Regions from separate parts of the Nocardia sp. CA-135953 genome, predicted to be linked through region 3. Evidence: riboswitches for the same ligand, from Rfam matches in the RefSeq annotation. Region 3 holds a riboswitch; each other region holds the start of a gene.
The links. Region 3 has a riboswitch for S-adenosylmethionine ahead of ACQPXH_RS03595 (rhodanese-like domain-containing protein). Riboswitches for the same ligand answer to the same signal wherever they lie in the genome.

Region 1: another riboswitch for S-adenosylmethionine. It lies ahead of ACQPXH_RS23230 (amino acid ABC transporter permease); the one in region 3 lies ahead of ACQPXH_RS03595 (rhodanese-like domain-containing protein).
Region 2: another riboswitch for S-adenosylmethionine. It lies ahead of metX (homoserine O-acetyltransferase MetX); the one in region 3 lies ahead of ACQPXH_RS03595 (rhodanese-like domain-containing protein).

What each region holds. Positions count from the first base shown of each region.
Region 1 is NZ_CP192082.1:5,051,422-5,059,123, reverse strand. It holds gene ACQPXH_RS23240 (ABC transporter substrate-binding protein) at 1-598, opposite strand, end outside; gene ACQPXH_RS23235 (amino acid ABC transporter ATP-binding protein) at 618-1,397, opposite strand; gene ACQPXH_RS23230 (amino acid ABC transporter permease) at 1,394-2,389, opposite strand; SAM riboswitch class I at 2,399-2,492, opposite strand; gene ACQPXH_RS23225 (hypothetical protein) at 2,825-3,538, shown strand; gene ACQPXH_RS23220 (glycosyltransferase) at 3,620-4,762, opposite strand; gene ACQPXH_RS23215 (LppM family (lipo)protein) at 4,771-5,514, opposite strand; gene ACQPXH_RS23210 (carotenoid biosynthesis protein) at 5,631-6,539, opposite strand; gene ACQPXH_RS23205 (phytoene desaturase family protein) at 6,944-7,702, opposite strand, start outside.
Region 2 is NZ_CP192082.1:6,274,851-6,282,552, reverse strand. It holds gene ACQPXH_RS28900 (hypothetical protein) at 1-286, shown strand, start outside; gene metX (homoserine O-acetyltransferase MetX) at 292-1,404, opposite strand; SAM riboswitch class IV at 1,774-1,884, opposite strand; gene ACQPXH_RS28890 (TetR family transcriptional regulator) at 1,928-2,671, opposite strand; gene ACQPXH_RS28885 (MFS transporter) at 2,804-4,297, shown strand; gene ACQPXH_RS28880 (NADP-dependent isocitrate dehydrogenase) at 4,569-5,786, shown strand; gene ACQPXH_RS28875 (MFS transporter) at 6,168-7,307, shown strand; gene ACQPXH_RS28870 (nitroreductase family deazaflavin-dependent oxidoreductase) at 7,304-7,702, opposite strand, start outside.
Region 3 is NZ_CP192082.1:764,366-772,067, reverse strand. It holds gene ACQPXH_RS03615 (DUF456 domain-containing protein) at 1-160, shown strand, start outside; gene ACQPXH_RS03610 (amidohydrolase family protein) at 168-1,040, opposite strand; gene ACQPXH_RS03605 (FAD-dependent oxidoreductase) at 1,165-2,628, opposite strand; gene ACQPXH_RS03600 (Rv0361 family membrane protein) at 2,934-3,389, shown strand; SAM riboswitch class IV at 3,455-3,571, shown strand; gene ACQPXH_RS03595 (rhodanese-like domain-containing protein) at 3,586-4,002, shown strand; gene ACQPXH_RS03590 (O-succinylhomoserine sulfhydrylase) at 3,999-5,213, shown strand; gene ACQPXH_RS03585 (hypothetical protein) at 5,334-5,990, opposite strand; gene ACQPXH_RS03580 (hypothetical protein) at 6,160-6,903, opposite strand; gene ACQPXH_RS03575 (hypothetical protein) at 7,278-7,702, shown strand, end outside.

The DNA of each region.
Region 1 (7,702 bases), 3.0 Mb from region 3:
ACTTGACCAGCAACTGCTCCTGATTGGTGCCGCTGCCGACGCCGATCCGCTTGCCCGCCAGGCTCTTACGATCCTTGAAATCGAGCGTGCTCTGCTTCGGGATCTCGAGCGCGACGGTGTCATTGCGATAGGTGGCGAAGTCGTATTTCTCCTTGCGCTCCTCGGTCACGGTGACATTGGAGATGAAGACATCGGCCTCGCCGGAGTCGACCCGCACGAAGTTCTGCGACCAATCGGCCACCTGCGCAACGAGTTTCAGCCCGAGAATGTCCGCGATGAGCGAGGCGAAATCGATCTCGGACCCGACGATGGTCTTATCGTCGGTGGCGTAGAACCGCAATGGCGGCGCGGCACCACCGGATCCGGTGACGACGAGTGTGCCGCGTTCCCGAATGGCCTGCGGCAGTTCGGCGGCAATGGCATCGACCTTGGGGGCATGGATCCGGCCGGACTGGCCGGGGGAGAGGTCGAAGGTGATCGAACCGGCGGGCTGCGCGGAGTTTTCCGCGTCCGGATCGGTGCCGCAGCCGGTGGCCAGCAAGGCGACGGTGGCGACCAGGCCGACCAGGGCAGAGAGCTTCATCGAATACCTGTTCATCGGGGAGCGCGCACCGCGCTCAGCGGACTCGGGACAGAAATGCGCGGGTGCGCGGGTGTTGCGGGTTGTCGAGTACGGCGGCGGGCGGACCTTGTTCGACGATCACGCCGCCGTCGAGGAATACGACGGTGTCGGCGACCTCACGGGCGAAACCGATTTCGTGGGTGACGATCACCAGCGCGGTCCCGCCGTCGGCGAGACCGCGGATCACATCGAGGACTTCGCCCACGAGCTCCGGATCCAGCGCGGAGGTGGGTTCGTCGAAGAGGATCACCGGCGGTCGCAGCGCCAATGCCCGCGCGATGGCCACGCGCTGCTGTTGTCCGCCGGACAGGCGCCGCGGGTAGGCGTCGGTCAGATCGCCGATGCCGACCCGCTCGAGCAGATCCCGTGCCTCGGCCTCGATTTCCGCACGCGGGCGACCCTGCGCGGAAATCGGTGCGAGCGTGACATTTTCGAGCACCGTCAGATGCGGGAAAAGATTGAACTGCTGGAAGACGAAGCCGATATGCGAGCGCTGTTTTCGCACTTCGCGGTCCGACAGCGCGTGCAACTTATTGCGGCGCAGCCGATATCCGATCAGTTCGCCGTCGATGTGCACGGTGCCCGCGTCCAGCGACTCCAGATGGTTGACCACCCGCAGCAGCGTCGACTTGCCGGAGCCGGACGGTCCGATCACAGTGACCACCTCACCGGCGTGGACCGTGAGGTCGATGCCACCGAGTACTTCGGTGCTGCCGTAGGACTTGCGCACCCCGCGCACCTGTACCGCGGGAGGCGGGGCCACCGGCGCGCTCATCGAGTCGCTCCGCGTGGTGCGGCGGAACCGATTTCGGCGATTTCGCGCAACCGGCGCCAGACTTTCTGCACCGGTGTCGGTGGGGGCGTGCGGTGCGCGCCCTTGGCGTAGTGGCGTTCGATATAGAACTGCACCACCGTCAGAATCGTGGTCAGCACGATGTACCAGACGGTGGCCACCATGAGCAGTGGCACCACCCGGCCGTTGCGGCCGTAGATCACTTGGACCTGGTAGAAGAGTTCCGCGATCGCCATGACCGAGACGATCGAGGTGCCCTTGAACAGGCTGATCACCTCATTGGTCGCATTCGGCAGAATCGAGCGCATGGCCTGCGGGACGATGACGGTGCGGAACTGGCGCACCCGTGGAATACCGAGTGCCGCAGCTGCTTCCAGCTGCCCCGGATCGACCGAAACGTATCCGGCCCGGATGATCTCGGCCGCATACGCCGCCTGATGCAATGCGAGGCCGATGACCGCCGCGGTGAAACCGCTGATCACCCCGTTCACCTCGAAGGTGAGAAAGGAAGGGCCGAACGGGATTCCGAGCGAAAGCGTGTGGTAGAGGTAGGCGATGTTGAACCAGAACAGCAGTTGCACGATCAGCGGAATCGAGCGGAACGCCCAGATATAGACCCACGAGATCACCCGCAGCACCGGATTGTTCGACAGGCGGGCGATCGCCAATGCCGTGCCGATCAGGAAGCCCAGTGCCGTACCCCACAGGGTCAGCTCCAAGGTGACCTTCAGCGCCGACAGCACCGATTTCGCGGTGAAGTACTTGGCGAACGTCGACCAATCCCAGCCCGGATTGGTGGCCAGCCCGTGGACGAACTGCGCGAGCAGCACGAGGGCGATGGCGCTGACGACCCAGCGCCACGGGTGCCAGGATCTGGCGATCGCCGGCGCGTCGGTAGTGCCTACGGTGGCGGTGTGTGCAGCCGGTATCGGGACTTCCGATACCGGAGTATCGGATGCGACGGATGCGCTCATACTTCGGTTCCTCCATCGTTCCCGGCGGAAGCACCCGCACCCGGTGACCGGGGGGTTGCTGCGACGTCGACGAGCCAGGTCTCTCGGTCGCTCTGGATGGTGTGTCCGACGCCGAGCACGGGTCGGTCAATGGGTCTAGCCGAAATATCATGCGAAGCAGGCGAAGTCCGGCACAAGGGTACGAATCAGCGTGAGCGCAGACCTTGTTTGTATGCTCGTGAGCAGGCACTATTGGCTCGTTCATGCAGCGGATCGCGGCATTTCGGACCAGGTTTTCCGAGTGCTCTTCGTCCGGATCGCCCGCCTGCGCAGCGCCGCAGCGGTCCATCGGGACGCGCGGCGCGAACGTGTCGAGCGCCGAAATAAGCGCTGCTGCGAAGGTTTGCCGGAGTACTCTCGGACCTCGATTCGTGCCCGCCGACGAGGAGGTCCGCCGTGTCCCTGCTGCGCCGTCTGACCACGCTAGCCGCCATCGCGACCGGTACGGCCGCGCTGACTCTCGCCGCCCCCGGCATCGCCGCCGCGGGTCCGGCGCCGATACCCGCACCCGGCGTTCCGGCCGCGACCGCACCGTCCACCCAAGCCGCACCAGGTGATCTGTTCGCCGGTTACCAAGCCGTCGTGGACGCGCTGCGCACCGTCGGCATCGACCCGTTCCTGTATCCGGCGGTCGCGCCGTTGTGCTCCGGCACCGGCAGCCTCGGTCTGGTGCCCGCGGTTGCTGGCGCAGTGACCGGGCCGTGGCCCAAAACCACGGTGGCCATTCCGGGACTCGACCCGACCGCCGTCAAGGCGGGCCAGGTCATGTTCACCTTCGTCCCCTACGGCCTCGGCCCGGACGGCACGAATGCTTCGGGCATGAACGTCGCCTGGGTCAACCTGGCCAATGGCCGCAGCGGCATCACCGCCATGGGATCGATCTCCGATGTGGTCCGCACGATGGTGCCCGCCGAAACCCCGACCGAGATGAGGCCACTGGCCGAACGCGCCATCCAAGACTTCTTCGCCGTATTCCCGGTCGGTGGGGTGCGCGCGGTTCCAGTCGACACCGGATCCGGCACAGTACTCGCCGCAGTCTTCGGAACCCTGAACAACAACACCACCCCCTGCTTCTTCCTCCCGACCATAGGACTCACCACAGTGCGCTGACCCCCGAGGACCGATCAAGATCAGGTGGCACTGGCGGCTGGGTCTTCTCGGGCGCTGCCCACGGACTCCACCTGATCTTGATCAGCGGGTCAAGGGGCGGGATTTCCAGGTCAACGCGGCGGTGCGGTGGGCGCGGCGGGAGCGGGTCCAGAGGCGGAGGTAGGCGTCGATGGAGATCGGATGTGCCAGGGCCGCAAGGGCGTCGGTGCGGGTCGTGGCGCCGCGTTCCAGCGAGCGCGCGAGCAGGCGGCTGGCGACCGCGGCGCCGTAGCCGATGAGACCGGCGGTGCGTATGGAGCCCCGGCCGCCGATCGCGGCGAGTGGGGGCGCCCAGTAGGCCAGTGTCGCAACGGTGCCCACCGCCGCGCCGCCGATTGTCGTGCCGCCGTAGGCGGACCACAGCCAGCGGTTGTAACCGGTCTCCAGTTCGGCTGCGCCACGGTACATTCGGGTGCTCGCCGCTCGGCCTGCCGCGACCAGCGCGGTCCGGCGACCCGAGCGACGCAGCGCGCGGGCGATATCCAGGTCCTCGGTCGGGCTCGCGGCGACCGCGGCATGCCCGCCGATGGCGTGGTAGGCGGTGGCGTCGAACACCAGGAACTGCCCGCAGGCCACGGCTGTCGAGGGGCGCAGGCTGCGATTGGCGGCCGCGATCGGCAGGCTCGTCGCCCACGACCAGCACAGCAGCGGCTGCACCAGCGCCTCGGCCAGTGATTCGGTCACCTGGTACGGCCACGGTGACAACAATGCGGTTCGGCTGCGGCGCAATTCGGCGGTCGCCGCGGCGATCGCATTCGGTGCCAGTCGCACATCGGCATCGAGAAAGATCAGCACCGTGGCATCCGCCAACTCGGCCAGTCGCGCGCAGGCCGCGGCCTTTCCGGTCCATCCGGGTGCGGGTTCGGCCTCGGAGCGGAACACCGTGAAGCGCGAATCGCCCGCAATCGCGTCGAGCGCGGCCGCTTCGGTCCCGTCCGAGGACGCGTCGTCGAGAATCAGCACCCGCAGTCGCGGCACCCCCACCTGGCCACGGAGATCATTGATCAGATCGGGCAGTCGCTGTGCCTCATCGCGTGCCGGGATACACACCGACACCGGCTCGATCACGGTATTCGGTCCGGCCGAGAGCCTGCGCACCGTCACGCGGTTGAACAACGCGGTCCCGCAACCGAACAGCGCGATACTCGCGCCCGCCCACGCGGCGATCGCCGCGCCCGCGCGCAGGGTTCGCGTCAGCGGCGGGTCAGCGAGCGCCACAGATTGCTCGGTGAGAAGTTGGTTTCCGGTGCACCGGGCGGTGCCGGGTTGCGGTTCATATAGGCGATGGCGGCGATGATGGCGGCGACGGCGAGGGTGATACCGCCGACGATGCCTGCCCAGCCCGCGAAGGAGCGGGTATTCGGGTCCGCGTAGCTGACCTCGGCGCGCACGGTAGAGACATCGCCGGGCGGCAGTTTCCAGGAGACGGTCGAGTCGTCCTCGCGATTGCCGTTGGTCTTCGCGACGCGGGCCGGGAAAGCCACGGTGAACTGCACATCCGAACCGTGCGGCGGAACGGATTTCAGATCGATCCGGCCATTGAGGCTGACCAGGTCGCCGGTGCGCTGGAACGACAGGTTGAACATGCCCTGGGTCTGATCGGAGAGCGCGCCGAGCTGGCCGACCTCACCGAAGGACAGATCCTCGAAGAACACCTTGCTGCCCACATAGCCGTCCTGGCTGTACGGCTCGACCCGAACCTTCGCGGCCAGCGAATCGGGCGCCTTGAGCTGCGGCCCCTTGTCATTGGCGTCCGCGGGCACCACCGCGGCCACGATCCGTCCGGAGACTCGGTCATTGGACGACACACCCATCGACACCTGCACCCGCAGGCAGCCCGCGAGCATGGGCACCAGCATTGCGGCCAGCAGTACTGCCGCGGCCACCCGTGTTCCGGGCCGGGGAGAACGTGGCGGTAGAACCGATGTGTCGGGCATCGCGGTGAGAGGACTCGGCTGCACGGCTCACATCGTGCCAGGCGGTCGCCCCGAATTGCCACGCGACGGGCGGAACGCACGCCGACCGAAGTATCGGACAGCTGGTCCGCATCGCTTCAGCGCCGCCGGGCCGCGACCGATCGCACCAGCAGCGGCACGCCGAGCACCCCCAGCCCGATGCACCCGTACCAGGCCGAATACGGCAGATCGAGGAACACCGCGTGCGCGAGCGTCGACCCGAGCCAGGTCCACATGAACACCGCCACCGGCACCACCGCGGCTGCTGAGATCGGGGATACCGGCCCTCGCGATCCGTGCTCCGGACCGGTCGGGTCAAGCGTTCCCAACTCCAGCGCAGATGTTCCATCCCGCGCCGCATCGGGGGCTGTCGCCGGTGTCTGCGCTGTCGACGGCAGGCACTCCGCCGCAGGCGCAAACGTATTCGCACTCCCCGTCCCCGCGACGCGATCCAAACCGGTCAGCAGCAACGCCATCACCAGCGCAACCGCGAACCACCCCAGATAGTTCGTGTACGGAATCTCATCGAGCCCGGGCAACCCTCGACCAGCGGCACACCAAGTCCACTGCCCGTCCGCCACCATCTGCGGATCGAGGAACAGATCCCAGCCCACAGCCCCGACCGCGGTCAAACCAACTCGCCCGCCCCACCGCCGAGTCGACAACCCGGCGACCACCCACACCGGATACAGCCCACCGGTCCAGGCCAGCGCGACCACCAATGGCACCCCCGACACCGCGGGCCCCGATCTGCTATCGGCGTACTCATAACAACCGAATGGGAAACCCGTTGCCGTGCCAACGATTTCGGCAACCAGTCCGAGCCCGGAGACAATCACCACGAACCCCAGCGCGTACCTGATGCCACGCGTCACCACCGCGTGCAACAGCGCAGTCCCCGCCGACAACAGCACGACCGCTACGGTCACCCGATCGCGAGCGACCCCCGAGGCGAGCGGATAACTGATCTGCACGAGCACGAGCAGCACCGCCGGGACCGCGGGCACCAGTAACCGCGGCGTCCACCGAAAGGCCGCCGCCGACCGTGCGCGCCGACCTGGACCGCGCCGACTTGCCAGGTTCCCGTCAGCGCCGTGGCCGTCGGAGTCCATTGCGGTGGACTCGGCTCGCCAGTTGGTCTCTGCGGTCGCTGGGCTGTGGGTGTCGGATTTCGTTGTGTCGGTGGATTTCGCCCATCCGGTGGTTTTTGGGCTGGCTGGATCGTGGTTGTCGGGGTCCGCTGTGCGGGAGGACTTGGTTCCTCGGGTGGTCTCTGGGGTCGCCGGACTATGGACGTCGGAATCGGTCGCGCGGGCGGACTCGACTTGCCCGGTGGACCCCGGACCAGGGCTTTCTGTACCTGACGTAGGTCGCTCGCCCGGCTCCGGTACGGCTGGCCCGGTGGTCTCCGTCATCGTCTGCGCAGCAGTGGAAACCGGTTGCGCCGTCGATCGCGCAGTACCAACTGTGCCGCGCTGCGCCCGCTCGCTCCGGACACTCCGCCACCCGGATGTGTCGACGCCCCGGTGAGATACAACCCGGGCGCGCCGGGCACTCGCTGCCCGGACAACTCCGGCAGCGGCCGCCACAGCATCATCTGATCCAGCGACATCTCCACATGCATCACATTTCCGCCGCGCAACCCGAGCTCGCGCTCCAGATCGACCGGCGTCTGCACGTACCGCCGCAGCACACTCGCGCCGAAACCCGGTGCGTAGGAGTCGACTTCGGCGATAATCCGATCGGCCTCCGACTCGGCGTGCGCGGCCCAGTCGCTCCCGTCGGCCAGCTGGTACGGATGCCACTGCGCCCACAGCGACAGCTGATGCTCACCGGCCGGGGCGATGCTCGGATCCAGCGCACTGAAACTCATCGCCAGGACCACCGGTCGCGGCGGCAGGTCACCGGCCAGCGCCGCACCGTGCGCCCGCCGCAGCTGCCGCCGATCGGAGACGAGGAACTGCAGACCATTGGCGGATTCGGCGGTCGAACTACCGGGATACTGCGGCAGCGCAGACGTCGCGAGTCGCACCACCATGCCGATGCCGGGGCCGACCCGGATCCGTCGCTGCCAGTCGTCGAGCACTGCATCGTCGAATCCACCGTCGCGCAGCAGATCCAGCGTAGTCAGCACATGGGTGCCCGCGATCACGGTGTCCGCGTGCAGGCT
Region 2 (7,702 bases), 1.8 Mb from region 3:
GCTACCGTGCGCCGACCCCGGCGAATACCGCGCGGCACTCGCCGATTCCCGTACCGGTATCTTCACCCAGGCCGAATCCCTGGTCGGCATGGGCATCGCACTCGATCCGCGTTGGGCGGGAATGGATTCCGCACTACTTACCAATGCGGTGCTGAGCGTTGCCGAAATGCTCGGCAGGCTTGCGGTCAGCGGGCCGGACGAGTATTCGCGCGAGCGATTGGAAGGCTTCGTCCACTCCATCGTCCAACTGCTCGTCGGCGCTCCCGCCGCACAGTCGAAGGAATGATGGGTTCAGCTGTTGCGACCGACTCGCGCCAGTCGCATTGTCTCGGTGAGCAATTTGGACACGGCGGCGGCTTCGGTGAGAAAGCCGTCGTGGCCGTCGCGGGAGTGCACGATCTCCAGGCCCTCGCAGCCCGGCAGCCCGTCGGCCAGTTCCTGTTGAGTTCGCAACGGGTACAAGCGATCCGAGTCGACGCCGCCGACCACGCACGGTACCGGGGTGGTGGCGAGGGCGGCCGCGATGCCGCCGCGCCCGCGGCCGATATCGTGTCGGTTCATCGCCTCGGTCAGTAGCACGTAGGTGGCGGGATCGAAACGGCTGCAAAGCTTTTCGGCCTGGTGGTCCAGATAGCTCTGTACCGCATAGCGGCCGCCGTCGCGCGGGTCCTCGTCGCCCTGCGCATTGTTCTCGAAGCGGTGATCGAGTTCGCCCTCGGTGCGGTAGGTCAGGTGCGCGATGCGGCGGGCGATGCCCATGCCGGTCGTCGGGACGCGATCGGTGTCGTGGTAGTCGCCGCCCCGCCAGTCCGGATCGGCCTTGATGGCGGCGATTTGCGTTGTCTGCGTGCCGATCTGGTCGGCGGTGGCGCGTGCGCCGACGGCGAGTACCAGTGCGGAACCGACCCGTTCCGGCGCGCCGACCATCCACTCCAGCACCCGCATGCCGCCCATCGAACCGCCGACGGCGGCGGCCAGGCGTTCGATGCCGAGCAGATCGAGCAGCGCCGCTTCCGCGGTCACCTGATCCCGGATCGAGATCTCCGGAAACCTTGCACCCCAAGGCTTTCCGTCCGGCGCGAGCGTCGAGGGGCCGGTGCTGCCCTTGCAGCCGCCGAGCACATTCGTCGCGATGACGCACCATTCGTCGGTATCCACCGGTGCGCCCGGCCCGACCATGCCGTCCCACCAGCCGGGCAGCGGATGGATATCGTCGGGCACCCCGACGACATGCGAATCGCCGGTCAGCGCGTGCTCGACGAGCACCACGTTGTCCAGTGCGGGGGAGAGTTCACCCCAGCGCTGCACGGCCAGATGAACGTCCGGGATGACTGCGCCGCTCTCCAGTCGCACGTCCCCGATGGCGATGATGCCGAGCCTCCCGTCCGGCGGCGGCAGGGCCACCGCGGACGAACGCGCGGTACTCGGGTCGGTCACGGTCACGACTCCGCCTCGCCAGCGCTCGGCTCCGTCGCGACCGAGGGTGCTGTGTTGATGGTTCGCTCGCTCACGGTTGATGGTTCGCTCGCTCACGTCGTCGCCGCCGTGAAAACAGCCCGCTGCGGACAATGCGTTGCCGATGCCGGGGGAATCACGAGGGAACGCACATCCTCGATGCTAACTACCCGACTGAACCGGGCCGTGGTCCGGTAGACCGGGAGTGCGGCCGCGGACGCGATGGGGTCACTCATGTCGTGCTCCAAAGGGTTGTTCGCCAGCAGGTCTTATCGTGATCTGGGTAACGGACAACAACTCATCGGAAATACCTCCTGAAGTGCGCGCTTGCTCTCGACCATCGAGAGCCCGGTCATCACCCGGAGCACCCCACCGCTGCTGGAGGGTTGCCGTCCAGCAAGCCGGGGCTTCGCGCTGGCACTCATGACCTGACGGACATGGTAACCGGCGCGCGGTCGGCGACTGAAATCCGTTATCGGTTGTCCGCCGGTTCGGTCGCGGGCTGCCCTGTGCATACACGCATGAACTCGTCGAACGACGTGGTGAATCCGCCGCGGGCCGCCGCGGCGGCCGCGGCGGTGTCTTCCTCGTCGAAGATCGAGTTCTGGCACTCCATGCTGAGGTGGCCGATCAGCTGCCAGGCGCCGATGACCAGTTGCACCGGCAGCGCATCGGGCTGGGTGCCGAGTCGCTCGGCGATCGCGTCGGCGATCGCGGTGTTCTTGTCGTCGGCCAGTTCCATGCTCTGCGCACTGACCGTCGGACTGCTGCGCAGGATCCGCTGCATCTGCTGGAAGCGCCGGAACGACAGCGGTCCCTCGGTATTCACCGCGGCCTGGTCGACGACAAGCAAAAAGGCCTCGCGCAGCGATTGCAGCTCATTGCCGGTGACCGGGAGTCCACGCAGGCATTCGGCGATCGCGAGTCCGAAGTCCTTGACCGGCCCGAGGACGATGGCCTCTTTGCTGTCGAAATACCGATTGATCGTGCGCGGGGACACATCCGCACGGTCCGCGATCTGTTCGACCGTGGTCGCGTCGAATCCCTGTGCGTCGCACAGGTCGAGCGCCACCTCGATGATGCGCAACCGGGTCTGCTGCTTCTTGCGCTCGCGCAACCCCGGACCGCCGGACGCACTGGGCCCTGGGTTCGCTGGGGCGCGCACAGCGTCCTCGGCTGTGGCGCTCGCGCCGATCGGCGTCGATGACTCGAGCATGGACTCATGTTAGCGCAATCGGATTCATTCGTGTCCTTAGCAGCCAAATGTCGTAGTACGACATTTTTCTATTGACGACAAATGTCTGCCAATGACAGGATGGCTACACGAACTTCGGACGAGGAGACCAAGGTGAGCGAGACTGCGACAGCGGTGGAAGTTCTGGAGAAGCAAACGAGTTCGGCACGCTGGCTGGCCCTGGGGGTGATCGCATTGGCCCAGCTCATGGTGGTTCTCGACGCCACCATCGTGACCATCTCGCTGCCCTTCGCCCAGCGGGATCTCGACATCAGCGACGGCAATCGGCAGTGGATGCTGACCGCCTACACGCTGATCTTCGGCGGCCTGCTGCTGCTCGGCGGACGGCTGGCCGACTACCTCGGGCGGCGGCGGATCTTCATCGTCGGCCTGGTCGGCTTCGCCGGTGCGTCCGCGGTGGCGGGTCTGGCGCAGAACGCTGCGGAGCTGTTCGCCGGACGGGCGCTGCAGGGTGCGTTCGCGGCGCTGCTCGCGCCCGCGGCACTGTCACTGCTCTCGGTGACCTTCACCGAGGCCAAGGAGCGCGCGACCGCGTTCGGCGTCTTCGCCGGTATCTCCGCGGGTGGTGCGGCACTCGGCCTGATCGCGGGTGGCGCGCTGACGGAATACGCCTCCTGGCGCTGGTGCCTGCTGGTGAACACCCCGATCGCACTGCTCGCGCTGCTCGGCGCGCTGGCCTTCGTGGTGAAGGATGTGCCGACACCGCGCACCGGCGGCTATGACGTGCCCGGCGCCGTCACCGTGACGGTCGGTCTGATCGCCATCGTGTACGGATTCAGCCGCGCCGCCGAGGACGGCTGGCTGGCCGGCAGCACCCTCGGGCTGCTCGTCATCGGTGTCGCCCTGCTGATCGCCTTCGTCGCCATCGAGCGTCGATCGTCGAATCCGCTACTGCCGCTGCATATTCCGGGTGAGATCAACCGCGGTGGCGCCTTCCTGGCGGCGTTGCTGATCCCGATCGCGATGTTCGCGATGTTCCTGTTCCTGAGCTACTACTTTCAGATCACCCTCGGCTACTCGTCGCTGAAGGCCGGTTTCGCCTTCCTGCCGTTCCCGGTGGGCATCGCGATCTCCGCCGGTATCACCAGCGCGCTGCTGCCGAAGCTGGGCCCGCGCCCGCTGATGGTGGCCGGGGCCGTGCTCGGCGTGCTCGGTCTGGTGTGGCTGGCGCAGCTGAGCTATGGCGACAGCTACGCGGTCGGCGTGCTGCCCGGGCAGCTGCTGATCGCGCTCGGTATGGGCCCGCTATTCGTCGGGATGCAGACCGTCGCGCTGCATCAGGTCGAGGAGGAGGACTCGGGTGTGGCCAGTGCGCTGTTGAATGCGGCACAGCAGGTCGGCGGCGCGGTCGGTACCGCACTGCTCACCACCATCTCGGTGCAGACGGCCAAGACCTTCGCGCAGAACAATCCGACGGTGGACAACCTGATAGCCCGCGCTTCGATCCACAGCTACGACGTGGCGTTCTATGTCGGCGCCGGCTTCTTCCTCGCGGCGATTCCGGTGATCGCGTTGATGATTCGGGACAAGCCGGAAAATCTGATCGAGGGATCCGAGCAAGACGCGCGGATTCCGGTCGCGGTCTGATCCTGAAATAGCGATGTCCGGGTGTCCGATGGGATGCCCGGACATCGCTATTTCGGCAGGGGCCGACCTACTTGGCGGTAACGCAGCTTCACACGGGGGGCTACCCGCGCGGTGAGAACAATGGCAGCAGTACGCTTGTCTTGTTTGCACCACTCGTCTCGCGGACAACGCGGGACATATACGTTGTCTGTTGGAACAGCTGGGGTCCGCTCACAAGCGTGTTCGCCTGGCCGTGCAATAAGGGCACCATCCTAGGAGGACACGAAGATCCATGTCCAAGATCAAGGTTGAAGGCACCGTCGTCGAACTCGACGGCGACGAGATGACCCGGATCATCTGGCAGTTCATCAAGGACAAGCTGATCCACCCGTATCTCGATGTGAACCTCGAGTATTACGACCTCGGCATCGAATATCGGGACAAGACAGACGACCAGGTCACGATCGACGCCGCGAATGCGATCAAGGAGCACGGTGTCGGTGTCAAGTGCGCCACGATCACTCCGGATGAGGCCCGGGTCGAGGAATTCGGCCTGAAGAAGATGTGGCGCTCGCCCAACGGCACCATCCGCAACATTCTCGGCGGAACCATCTTCCGCGCGCCGATCATCATCTCGAATGTGCCGCGTCTGGTTCCCGGCTGGACCAAGCCGATCATCATCGGCCGTCACGCATTCGGCGACCAGTACCGCGCCACCGACTTCAAGGTGTTCCAGGGCGGCACCGTCACACTCACCTTCACCCCCGAGGACGGCAGCGAGCCGATCGTGCACGAGGTCGTGCAGATGCCCGAGGACGGCGGCGTCGTGATGGGTATGTACAACTTCAAGAAGTCCATCGAGGACTTCGCGCGGGCCTCGTTCAACTACGGCCTGCAGCAGAACTACCCGGTCTACATGTCGACCAAGAACACCATCCTCAAGGCCTACGACGGCATGTTCAAGGACACCTTTCAGGAGGTGTTCGATGCCGAGTTCAAGACCCAGTTCGACGCGGCCGGACTCACCTACGAGCACCGCCTGATCGACGATATGGTCGCCTCCTCCATGAAGTGGGAAGGTGGCTACGTCTGGGCCTGCAAGAACTACGACGGCGACGTGCAGTCCGACACCGTGGCCCAGGGCTTCGGCTCGCTCGGCCTGATGACCTCGGTACTGCTCACCCCGGACGGCCGGACCTGTGAGGCCGAGGCCGCGCACGGCACCGTCACCCGGCACTACCGCCAGCACCAGCAGGGCAAGCCGACCTCGACCAACCCGATCGCGTCGATCTTCGCCTGGACCCGCGGCCTCGAGCACCGCGGCAAGCTGGACAACACCCCCGAGGTGATCGGCTTCGCGCAGACACTCGAGGATGTGGTCATCAAGACCGTCGAGGGCGGCCAGATGACCAAGGACCTCGCGCTGCTCGTCGGCGGCGATCAGGGCTACCTGACCACCGAGGAGTTCCTCGGTGCGCTCGACGCCAACCTGGCCCGCGCCCTGCGCTGAGCTCCCCAGCCTCTCCGCGCCTTTTGCCGGTCGTGAGTGCCACTGAGGGTGTCGTCGCGGGCCGGCGGAAAGCGTGGGGTTGGGCGTACCCGGTGAGTGACCCGTGCGCTCACGAAATCAGTCGTCGCTCGGGGCGATCTTGGTGGTCAACCCCATGCGTGACCTACGGGCACCCGCACCACACCGCTAGCGACTGCTTGCAGTCGCTAGAAAGGGGCGGTGGTACGGGTGCCCGCACTGTTTCTCGACGTGGGGGAACTCACGTTCGCCTGGGAAGCAGCGGGAGTCGCCGGGCGGTTACATGAATACGTGACCAGTACCGTTGCCACGCAGACCCCAGCACCCGCCGAGGCCGCGCGGACGGACTGGCATGTTCCGGCGATGCTGGCGTTGGCCCTCGGCGGATTCGGAATCGGCACAACCGAATTCGTCACGATGGGTTTGCTGCCCGATATCGCGAGCGCGATGCACGTCTCCGAGCCGACGGCAGGGCATGCGGTATCGGCCTATGCGCTCGGCGTCGTCGTCGGCGCTCCGCTGATCGCCGCACTTGCCGCGCGGGTGCCGCGCAAACGTCTGCTTGTCGCCCTGATGGTGGCGTTCACCATCGGAAATGCCGCGACGGTTATCGCGCCCACATTCGAAACTCTGGTCGTCGCGCGGTTCGTTTCGGGTCTACCGCACGGCGCGTACTTCGGTGTCGCCTCGCTGGCCGCCGCGACTCTGGCACCGGTTGGGCAGCGCGCAAAGGCAGTTGCCGCGGTTATGCTGGGACTGAGCGCCGCCAACGTTGTCGGCGTTCCCAGTGCGACCTGGCTCGGCCAGCATCTCGGCTGGCGCGACGCCTTCGTGGTGGCCGCGGTGATCGGTGTCGCCACCGTCGCGGCGCTGATCCGATTCGTTCCGGAGCTGCACGGTATCCGGATCACCAATCCGATGACCGAACTCGGCGCCCTGCGTCGCCCGCAGGTGCTGCTGACCCTGCTGGTCGGTGCAATCGGCTTCGGCGGCATGTTCGCCGTCTACACCTATATCACCACCACGCTCACCGATGTGGCCGGTCTTCGGCTCGGCCTGGTGCCGTTCGTGCTCATGCTCTTCGGACTCGGGATGGTCGCGGGCAATATCGTCGGTGGCATTTTCGCCGATCGCGGCGTCGACCGGGCGATCTACGTCGCGATGATCGCGATGGTCGTCATTTTGGCGGGATTCGTTGCCGCCGCGCACAATCCGTACACGGCGGCGATCGGTGCGTTCTTCATCGGCGCATCGGGTGCGGCGCTCGCGCCCGGTCTGCAGACCCGGCTGATGGATGTCGCCGCCGACGCCCAGACCCTCGCAGCGGCGCTCAATCACGCGGCCCTCAATATCGCCAATGCGGCGGGCGCGTGGTTGGGTGGACTCGTCATCGCGGCGGGTCTCGGCTACACCGCACCCGCGACCGTCGGGGCGGGGCTGGCGGTCCTCGGCGTTCTGCTGTTCACGGTGACCGTCTGGACCGGTCGTCGCTCAGCGGTTTAGGCGCTGGGTTCCAGCGCGACGACCGGAATCACCCGATCCGTCTTGGTCTCGTATTCGGCGAACCCCGGCATGACCTCCACCATCGCCGCATAGAGCCGATCGCGTTCCGGGCCGCCGGTGATCGGGGTGGCCGTCGCCGCGATGGTCTCGGTGCCGATCTCCAGCGTGACCTTCGGATTCGCCAGCAAATTGTGATACCAGGCCGGGTTCTCGGATGCGCCGGCTTTGGACGCGATGATCACCAAACGGCCGCCGTCACGGATATAGGCGGTCGGATTCGTGCGCGGCAGTCCGGTTTTCGCGCCGGTCGTGGTGAGCAGCAGCAGATCCTTGCCCTCGAACGGGCCGCCGACCTTGCCCGCGTTCGCACGGAACTCCGCGATGATGTTCTGGTT
Region 3 (7,702 bases):
GGGCGTGTATCTTTCGGAGCTGCAGCGACTCCGCGACAACCAACCCGCTTGGCAGGCAACAGTTCACGCGCTCAAAGGTGTGGGTCTGTCGATGCTCGTCGAACTCTTCGGTGCGCTGCTGGCGACCGGGGTATGGGTCATCGGTGCCATCGTGAGCTGAGTCGCACTCACTCGATGGCGGGGAACGGAATCGTATCGGCCGGTTCGAGTTTCGGTAGTTCATCGCGCCGCAGCGGCAGGGTCGGCTGCTCGGTGCGGTGGATCGGCAGGGTCGGCGTCGGATCGGCCTGGATCGCCCGTTCGCGGGCGGGCAGACGATAGAACACGCGCGCGTTGTCTTCCAGCACCTTGAACATATCGGTGCCCACCACATCGCAGATCAGATCGACATCGGAATCCCGGAACGGTCGCCCCGCGCGGGTGCCGGGCAGATCGGTGCCGAACATCAGCGCCTCGGGATTGACCGCGTGGATCCGGCGCAGCGTATCGGCCACCTTCATATGCACCCGACCGAAGCCGGTCGCCTTCACCCGCGCCCCGCGATCCACCAGATCCAGCAGATAGGGCAGCCCCTCCTCGGACATGCCGAGATGGTCGATGGAGAAAACCGGCAGCTTCGAGATCACCGGCTGCATCGAGGTGAGCATATTGCCGTCGATATACACCTCGACATGCCAGCCGACGAGGTCGTGCGCGCGCAACGCCTGCAGCGTCATCGCGGTGATATCCGGGGCCGCGCGCTTGACGTTGAACCGCAGCGCACGCACACCGATTCGGTCGAGTTCGTTGATCTCTTCGTCGGTGGCGTCGGGGTCCAGCGCGGTGACGCCGACCCACCCTTCGCCGAGCTCGGCCAGCGCCGCTTTCAGATAGGTCTGATCGGTGCCTTGGAAGGATCCGCTGACCACGGCGCCGCCGCTGACATCGAAGCGCGACATACGCTTTCGATAATCGGCGATGGTGAACGGGTCGGGCAGGTAGCCCTCGTTCTCGGCCAGCGGGAACCGCGGGTCGAAGATGTGGAGATGGGCATCGAACACTTGTACAGAATGCCTCAGAGACGGAATTTCCGCTGCGGCAGACCCGACAGATTTTGTGCTGCCGCAGCCGTGTCGGATTGTCGAGAACCACAGGAGGTGACTGTCACCCCCTGTGGCGTTCGCACTAGACCTTGTGCGGCTCGCTGGCGCGCAGCATGTCCTCGCGCTCGACGACCTTGACGCGCTCACGGCCCTCCGGCTCGCCGAGGGCGCGTTCGTGCGCGTCGAGGCGGTACCAGCCCTGCCAGGTGGTGAACGGGATGCCCTTGTTCTCGAGGAATTCGGTGACCGCATCCAGTTCCGGCTTCGCGGCCGGGGTGAAGTTCACGCTGTCGTCGAGCAGGCAGGCAACGGTCTCGTTGGCATCGCCCTTGGTGTGGCCGATGAGGCCGACCGGACCGCGCTTGATCCAGCCGGTGACGTAGGTGGCGGGCAGATAGCGATCCGCACCGTCGGCGTCCTCGTCGACCAGGACGCGTCCGGCCTCGTTCGGAACGACACCGGCCTGATCGTCGAACGGCAGGTTGGTCAGGTTCTGCGACAGATAGCCCACGGCGCGGTAGACGGCCTGGACGTCCCAGTCCTTGAACACGCCGGTGCCCTTGACATTGCCGGTGCCGTCGAGCTGGGTGCGCTCGGTGCGCAGGCCCGCGACCTTGCCGTCCTCGCCGAGGATTTCGGCCGGGGATTCGAAGAAGTGCAGGAACAGCTTGTGCGGGCGGTTGCCGACATCGCGGATGGCCCACTGCTCGAGGGTGTTGGCGATCATGTCGACCTGCTTGGAGTGGCGGCGCGCGGCCTCGGAGCCCTCGTCGTAGTCGATGTCCTCGGGATCGACGATGACCTCGATGGTCGGGGAATGGTCGAGTTCGCGCAGCTCGAGCGGGGTGAACTTGGCCTGCGCCGGGCCGCGGCGGCCGAAGACGTGCACCTCGACGGCCTTATTGGCCTGGAGACCGCTGTAGACGTTCGGCGGGATCTCGGTCGGCAGCAGCTCGTCGCCGGTCTTTGCCAGCACGCGCGCCACGTCGAGTGCGACATTGCCGACACCGAGGACCGCGACCTTCTCCGCCTCCAGCGGCCAGGTGCGCGGCACGTCCGGATGGCCGTCGTACCAGGAGACGAAGTCCGCGGCGCCGTAGCTGCCGTCCAGGTCGATGCCGGGGACGGGCAGCGCGCGGTCGGCGTTGGCGCCGGTGGAGAAGATCACCGCGTCATAGAACGTGCGCAGATCGTCGAGGGTGATGTCGGTGCCGTAGTCGATATTGCCGAGCAGGCGGACCTGCGGCTTGTCCAGCACCTTGTGCAGGGCGGTGATAATGCCCTTGATGCGCGGATGGTCCGGCGCGACGCCGTAGCGGATCAACCCGAACGGCGCGGGCATGCGCTCGTACAGGTCGATACTCACCTCGGCATCGGACTTCATCAACGCGTCGGCGGCGTAGATTCCGGCCGGTCCCGCGCCCACGATCGCGATGCGAAGCGGGCGAGGCCCCGCGGTGTGCGCGTCAGGCCCGGAGGAGGCAGCTTGCGTAACAACGGAGGGCCCGTGCGCTCCGCTAGTCGACTCAGCACTCTGTTCGGTCATCTTTTACGCGCACCCTTATGGTCGAAACAATTAACGGCGTCAGTCTTAGCTTAGGCTAACTTGACGCACCCTCTCGGTCGCATCTGCTGATGCGAACAGGCGGCCATCTCGGCTATGAAGCCGCGCCGCAATCCCGCGATTCTATCGGTGGCACAGCGCGCACCCTGCGGCGGTGCGTACACCGGGTGTTCGCTGCCCGGCCCACCTACCGTGACTACCCGCTCTGGGCACATCTATCAAATCCGCGCGACGCAGGTTCCGGGGCCGAATGCCGGATACCGCCGTCCACCAGGGATGATCGACCCATGACAGAGCAGCAGGGCACCGATGAAGAACCGGTAATCGAGGTCGATCAGACCGATCGTCGCTCCATCGCGCCGTTCATCGCGGCGGCCGTATTCGCCGCTGTCGTGCTGGTCGCGATCGTGCTCGGTGCGGTGCTTTCGCCCGCTGAGAAAAATGTCACAGAATCGGACAAGATCGCGGCCGCGGTGCAGCGCTACGCGGAGGCCCGCGCCACCACCGACAACACACCGCCGCCGGGCGTGGCCTGTCCGGACTTCGACGAGAGCAAGACGCCGCTCGCTGGTCAGTTCGGCGGGGCCGCGGCCGGAAAGTCGATCAAGGTCACCAAGATTGAGAATGCGATGGTCGACGGCGATAACGCCAAGGCGACGGTGACCATCGCGGTCGAGGGCCGGGAGACCCCGGCAACCTGGAATCTGACCCGCTCGCAAGACCGATGGATCGTCTGCCGTTGATTCCCTGTGCGCGGTGCGAACTGGGGTTTGACATGGCGCCCCCTACCCAGGCAATCTCATTTTCGGGTCATGAGTACCAGCGCCAAGCCCCGGCTCGCTGGTCGGCAACCCTCCTCCGCGGTGGGGTGCTCCGGGTGACGACCTGGCCGCGCACCGAAACCCAGGTGCGGCAAGCGTGGATTCACAGGAGGATCGCATGACATATGCCGGTGACATCACCCCACAGCAGGCGTGGGAGTTGTTGCAGGACAACCCCGAAGCTGTCTTGGTAGACGTGCGCACCGAGGCCGAATGGCGTTTCGTCGGTGTGCCGGATACGACCTCGATCGAACGGCCGACGGTGCTGATCGAATGGGTGGACAGCAACGGCGCCCGCAACGGTGAGTTCGTCGAGCAGCTGACCAAGGCGCTGGCGGGGCGCGATCCGGCTGCGCCCGTCGTCTTCCTCTGTCGCTCCGGACAGCGTTCCATCGGTGCGGCGGTCGCCGCGACCGGGGCAGGCATCGCCCCGTCGTTCAATGTGCTGGAGGGCTTCGAAGGCCCGATCGATGAGCTCGGACATCGCGGTGGCTCCGGCTGGCGCGCCATCGGCCTGCCCTGGCGGCAGTCATGATCACCGGCGGTTCGTTCGACAAGCCGCTGCCCGAAGGCGTCGGTCCCGCGACGCTCGGCGTGCGAGGTGGCCTGCGTCGCTCGGGATTCGAGGAAACCGCGGAGGCGCTGTACCTGTCCTCCGGTTTCGTCTATGAGAGCGCCGAGGCGGCCGAGGCCGCGTTCACCGGCGATATCGAGCATTTCGTCTACTCCCGCTACGGCAACCCGACGGTCGCCATGTTCGAGGAGCGGCTGCGTCTGATCGACGGCGCCGAAGCGTGTTTCGCTACCGCGAGCGGCATGTCGGCCGTATTCACCTCGCTCGGTGCGCTTTTGGGGGCGGGCGATCGACTTGTCGCCGCGCGCAGCCTGTTCGGCTCGTGCTTCGTGGTCTGCAACGAGATTCTGCCGCGCTGGGGTGTGGAGACGGTCTTCGTCGACGGCGATGATCTGGATCAGTGGGAGCAGGCGCTTTCGGTGCCGACCCAGGCCGTGTTCTTCGAGACACCGGCCAATCCGATGCAGACCCTGGTCGACGTGCGCCGGGTGACCGAACTCGCGCATGCCGCGGGCGCGAAAGTGGTGCTGGACAACGTCTTCGCCACGCCGCTGCTGCAGCGCGGTTTCGAACTCGGTGCGGATGTGCTGGTGTATTCGGGCACCAAGCACATCGATGGTCAGGGTCGGGTGCTCGGTGGTGCGATCCTCGGCGCCGAGGACTACATCGATGGTCCGGTGAAAAACCTTATGCGCCATACCGGTCCGGCGCTGAGCCCGTTCAACGCATGGACTCTGCTCAAGGGTTTGGAGACGATGCCGCTGCGCGTGCGTCACTCGACCGAATCCGCGCTGCGCATCGCCCGCTTCCTCGAGGGCAACAAATCCGTCTCGTGGGTGCGCTATCCGTACCTGGAATCGCATCCGCAGTACGACCTGGCGACCAGCCAGATGAGTGGCGGCGGCACCGTGGTCACCTTCGAACTGAACGCGCCGGAGGCCGAGGCCAAGAAGCGGGCCTTCGAGGTCCTCAACCGCCTGCGCATCATCGATGTCTCCAACAACCTCGGCGATTCCAAAACCCTCATCACCCACCCCGCCACCACAACCCACCGCGCCATGGGCCCCGAAGGCCGCGCCACCATCGGCCTGTCCGACGGTGTCGTCCGCATCTCGGTTGGGCTGGAGGATGTCGAGGATTTGCTGAGCGATCTGGACCATGCGCTGAGCTAGACGGTACGCGGCCGTGCTGTCGGTGACGCCGGTGTGGAGTCGGCTGGCCGGTGGGTGGTTTCCGGCCGGCCGCCGAGATCGGGGATGCGGCGCGCTCTTTCGCGCCGCATTTCTGATTACCTAATTCGCAGGTTTCAGAGAGTTCTGCGCCCACTTGGTCGTACCGTCGGGCGCGTTGAGCGTGTCGATCAGCTCCACGGCCGAAAGCATCAGGACCGGTCCCCCGGCAACGATTGTCCCCAGAATGCCGCCGATCCCCGCACCGGCGATCGCGGCAGGTATGCAGCCGACCGCGAACAGCGGCAAACCCACAATGCAGCCGGTAACGCCCCCGGCGACCAGGCCGATCACGGTGCCGACGAATGTGCCGAGCGTGGCGGCGAGCCCCAATCGGGTCGAGAACTCCGCCATCGCAGCCTGGTTCTCGACGGGCGATGCGACCGGCGTGGCGGCGGGTCGCAGCTCACCGGGCGTCAACCGCAGCTCCTTCGCGTCTTTGCCGAGAGCGGAGTCGACTGTGAGCACCTTGTCGCCCACCGTGATTCGCGTTGGCACGACCAGCACGGGTGCGCCGCTCTCATCGCGAATCGTGAACGAGCTGTGCTCGTGGTCGAGTACGAAGGTCCCGCCCGATAGCGTGGTTGTCACGACACGTTCCACCGAGGTGACCTTGTACTCGATGTCATGTTCGGCGGACGCTTCCGCGTGGGCGGTTACCGGCACGATTGCTGCAACGCATGCGATACCGATCGCCGCGATGCGCGAGGTTTCGATCACGAAATGTCCTTCTCTATTTCATGGATCAGGCATGCGAGACGTGCCCGCGCAGCCCGATCGTCGTTTCATTGCAGGGCATTCCGGTCCCGAGCCAATTGGGTTCGGTACCGAAGAGGTTGGGAAAAGCCTCGATCAGCTCGAAACGGGGGATGGCATCGATGTAGGCGCGTCAGTCGCCATCGTGCCCATCCGAGAAGTAGCTGGGGACGCACGCGCGATCGAGCCGGGCGGGATACGGGTCGCCCAATCGGACCGGCAGGTGGCCCTTCCGGTATGCGCGGTCCACGTGGTTCTGCGATAGCGGTTCGGAACCGAGTGCTCGGAATTCCCACCGCGTTTCGGTGGAATCCGGTTGCCAACCGTCCGGATCGATCGCGTATACCCGCTGGACCAGTCGGTCGACGACAACGATGGCGTAATGGGCGTTGCGTCTCGCGGCGCTGCTCACCCGCCACCATCGCCGATCTCGCTCGTAGAGCGCGTCGGGAGACCGGATGGCAGACGGCCCGGCATCCGGCCACGGCTGCGAGATGATGAGCGCAATACGTTCACCGACCGCGGTGAGGGTGCCCCAGCGCTGATAGGTATGCGCCCGGTCCAGGCCCGTGACGGAGGCGACGTCGCCCAGCCCCGCCGTATGGTCGAGGGCGGCGGCGGCAGCTTCCAACATCCCGGCGTCGATCTCGTTCGCGAGCACACTGTGCACTCGCAACAGGGCTAGTTGGAACTCACGCGCCTGCACGAATTCCAGCTCACCGTCTTCATAGCGAGTCCAGGCCTGTGGCCCGAGCCCGCTCAGTTGGCCGGCGAGTCCGACGAGGATGGTCCGCACGGACCGTGACAGCCATAACCGTTCAGTTGCCCACATATCCCGCGAAAAAGCATACCCGCCGTCTACTTGTACATCGGTCATAGCCATGGACTCTAGCTGGGAGATACACCCAGTTCACAGATTTGCCGGATCGATCTTAATTAAATTTTCTCCAACCATCTTCTGATAGCTATGCATTCGCTACAAGCCGAACGATTGGTTCGTTTCTGCGTATTGCTCGATCTCGAAGACCCCAACCGAAACGGTCCTCCGGTCCACGACATCGGCTCGAATAAAACCTGGACCCCGGATAGCAGACCTTGGGCGAGATGAATGCCCGATGCCCTCCCCCAACCGATCGGCCAGCGTAACGATATGGCATCCCACCAACGACGTTTGGGCATATGTGCGTTCCCCGAACAACTGTCGATGCTCGAAAAAGGGAGTACACACTGATTGCGCCGCCGACGAATCCGATGACATCCACGGCCGCCGCCGAACCCGCCGTCATGGCCAACCGGTTCGACTGGTCGATCAGCCACGCCGACGACACGCTCGTGGTGACGTTCGGAGCGGAGCGGGCCGGAATCGAGCTACCCGCTCCGCTGCGAATCGGGGTGGAGTTGTTCTTTCAGGACAACGGCCTGTCGGGACCCACCATCGCCATCGGTGGTCCGGTCGGGCGCCATATCCGGCTCGTTACCGGCATCAGCAAAGCCGAACGGGCCATCGAGTACCTCCAGCACTGCGGGGCGGTGCTCCACGTCGGCCGCGCCGTATGGCCGTTGCCCCCGGTTTCGGGGCTCGGCCTCGCATGGTCGGCGGACGGCGGATACGGCCACCGCATACCTCCGCTGGTAGCGGTCGCCGCCGCCGTTCGAGCGGTACGGCTGTACACCCC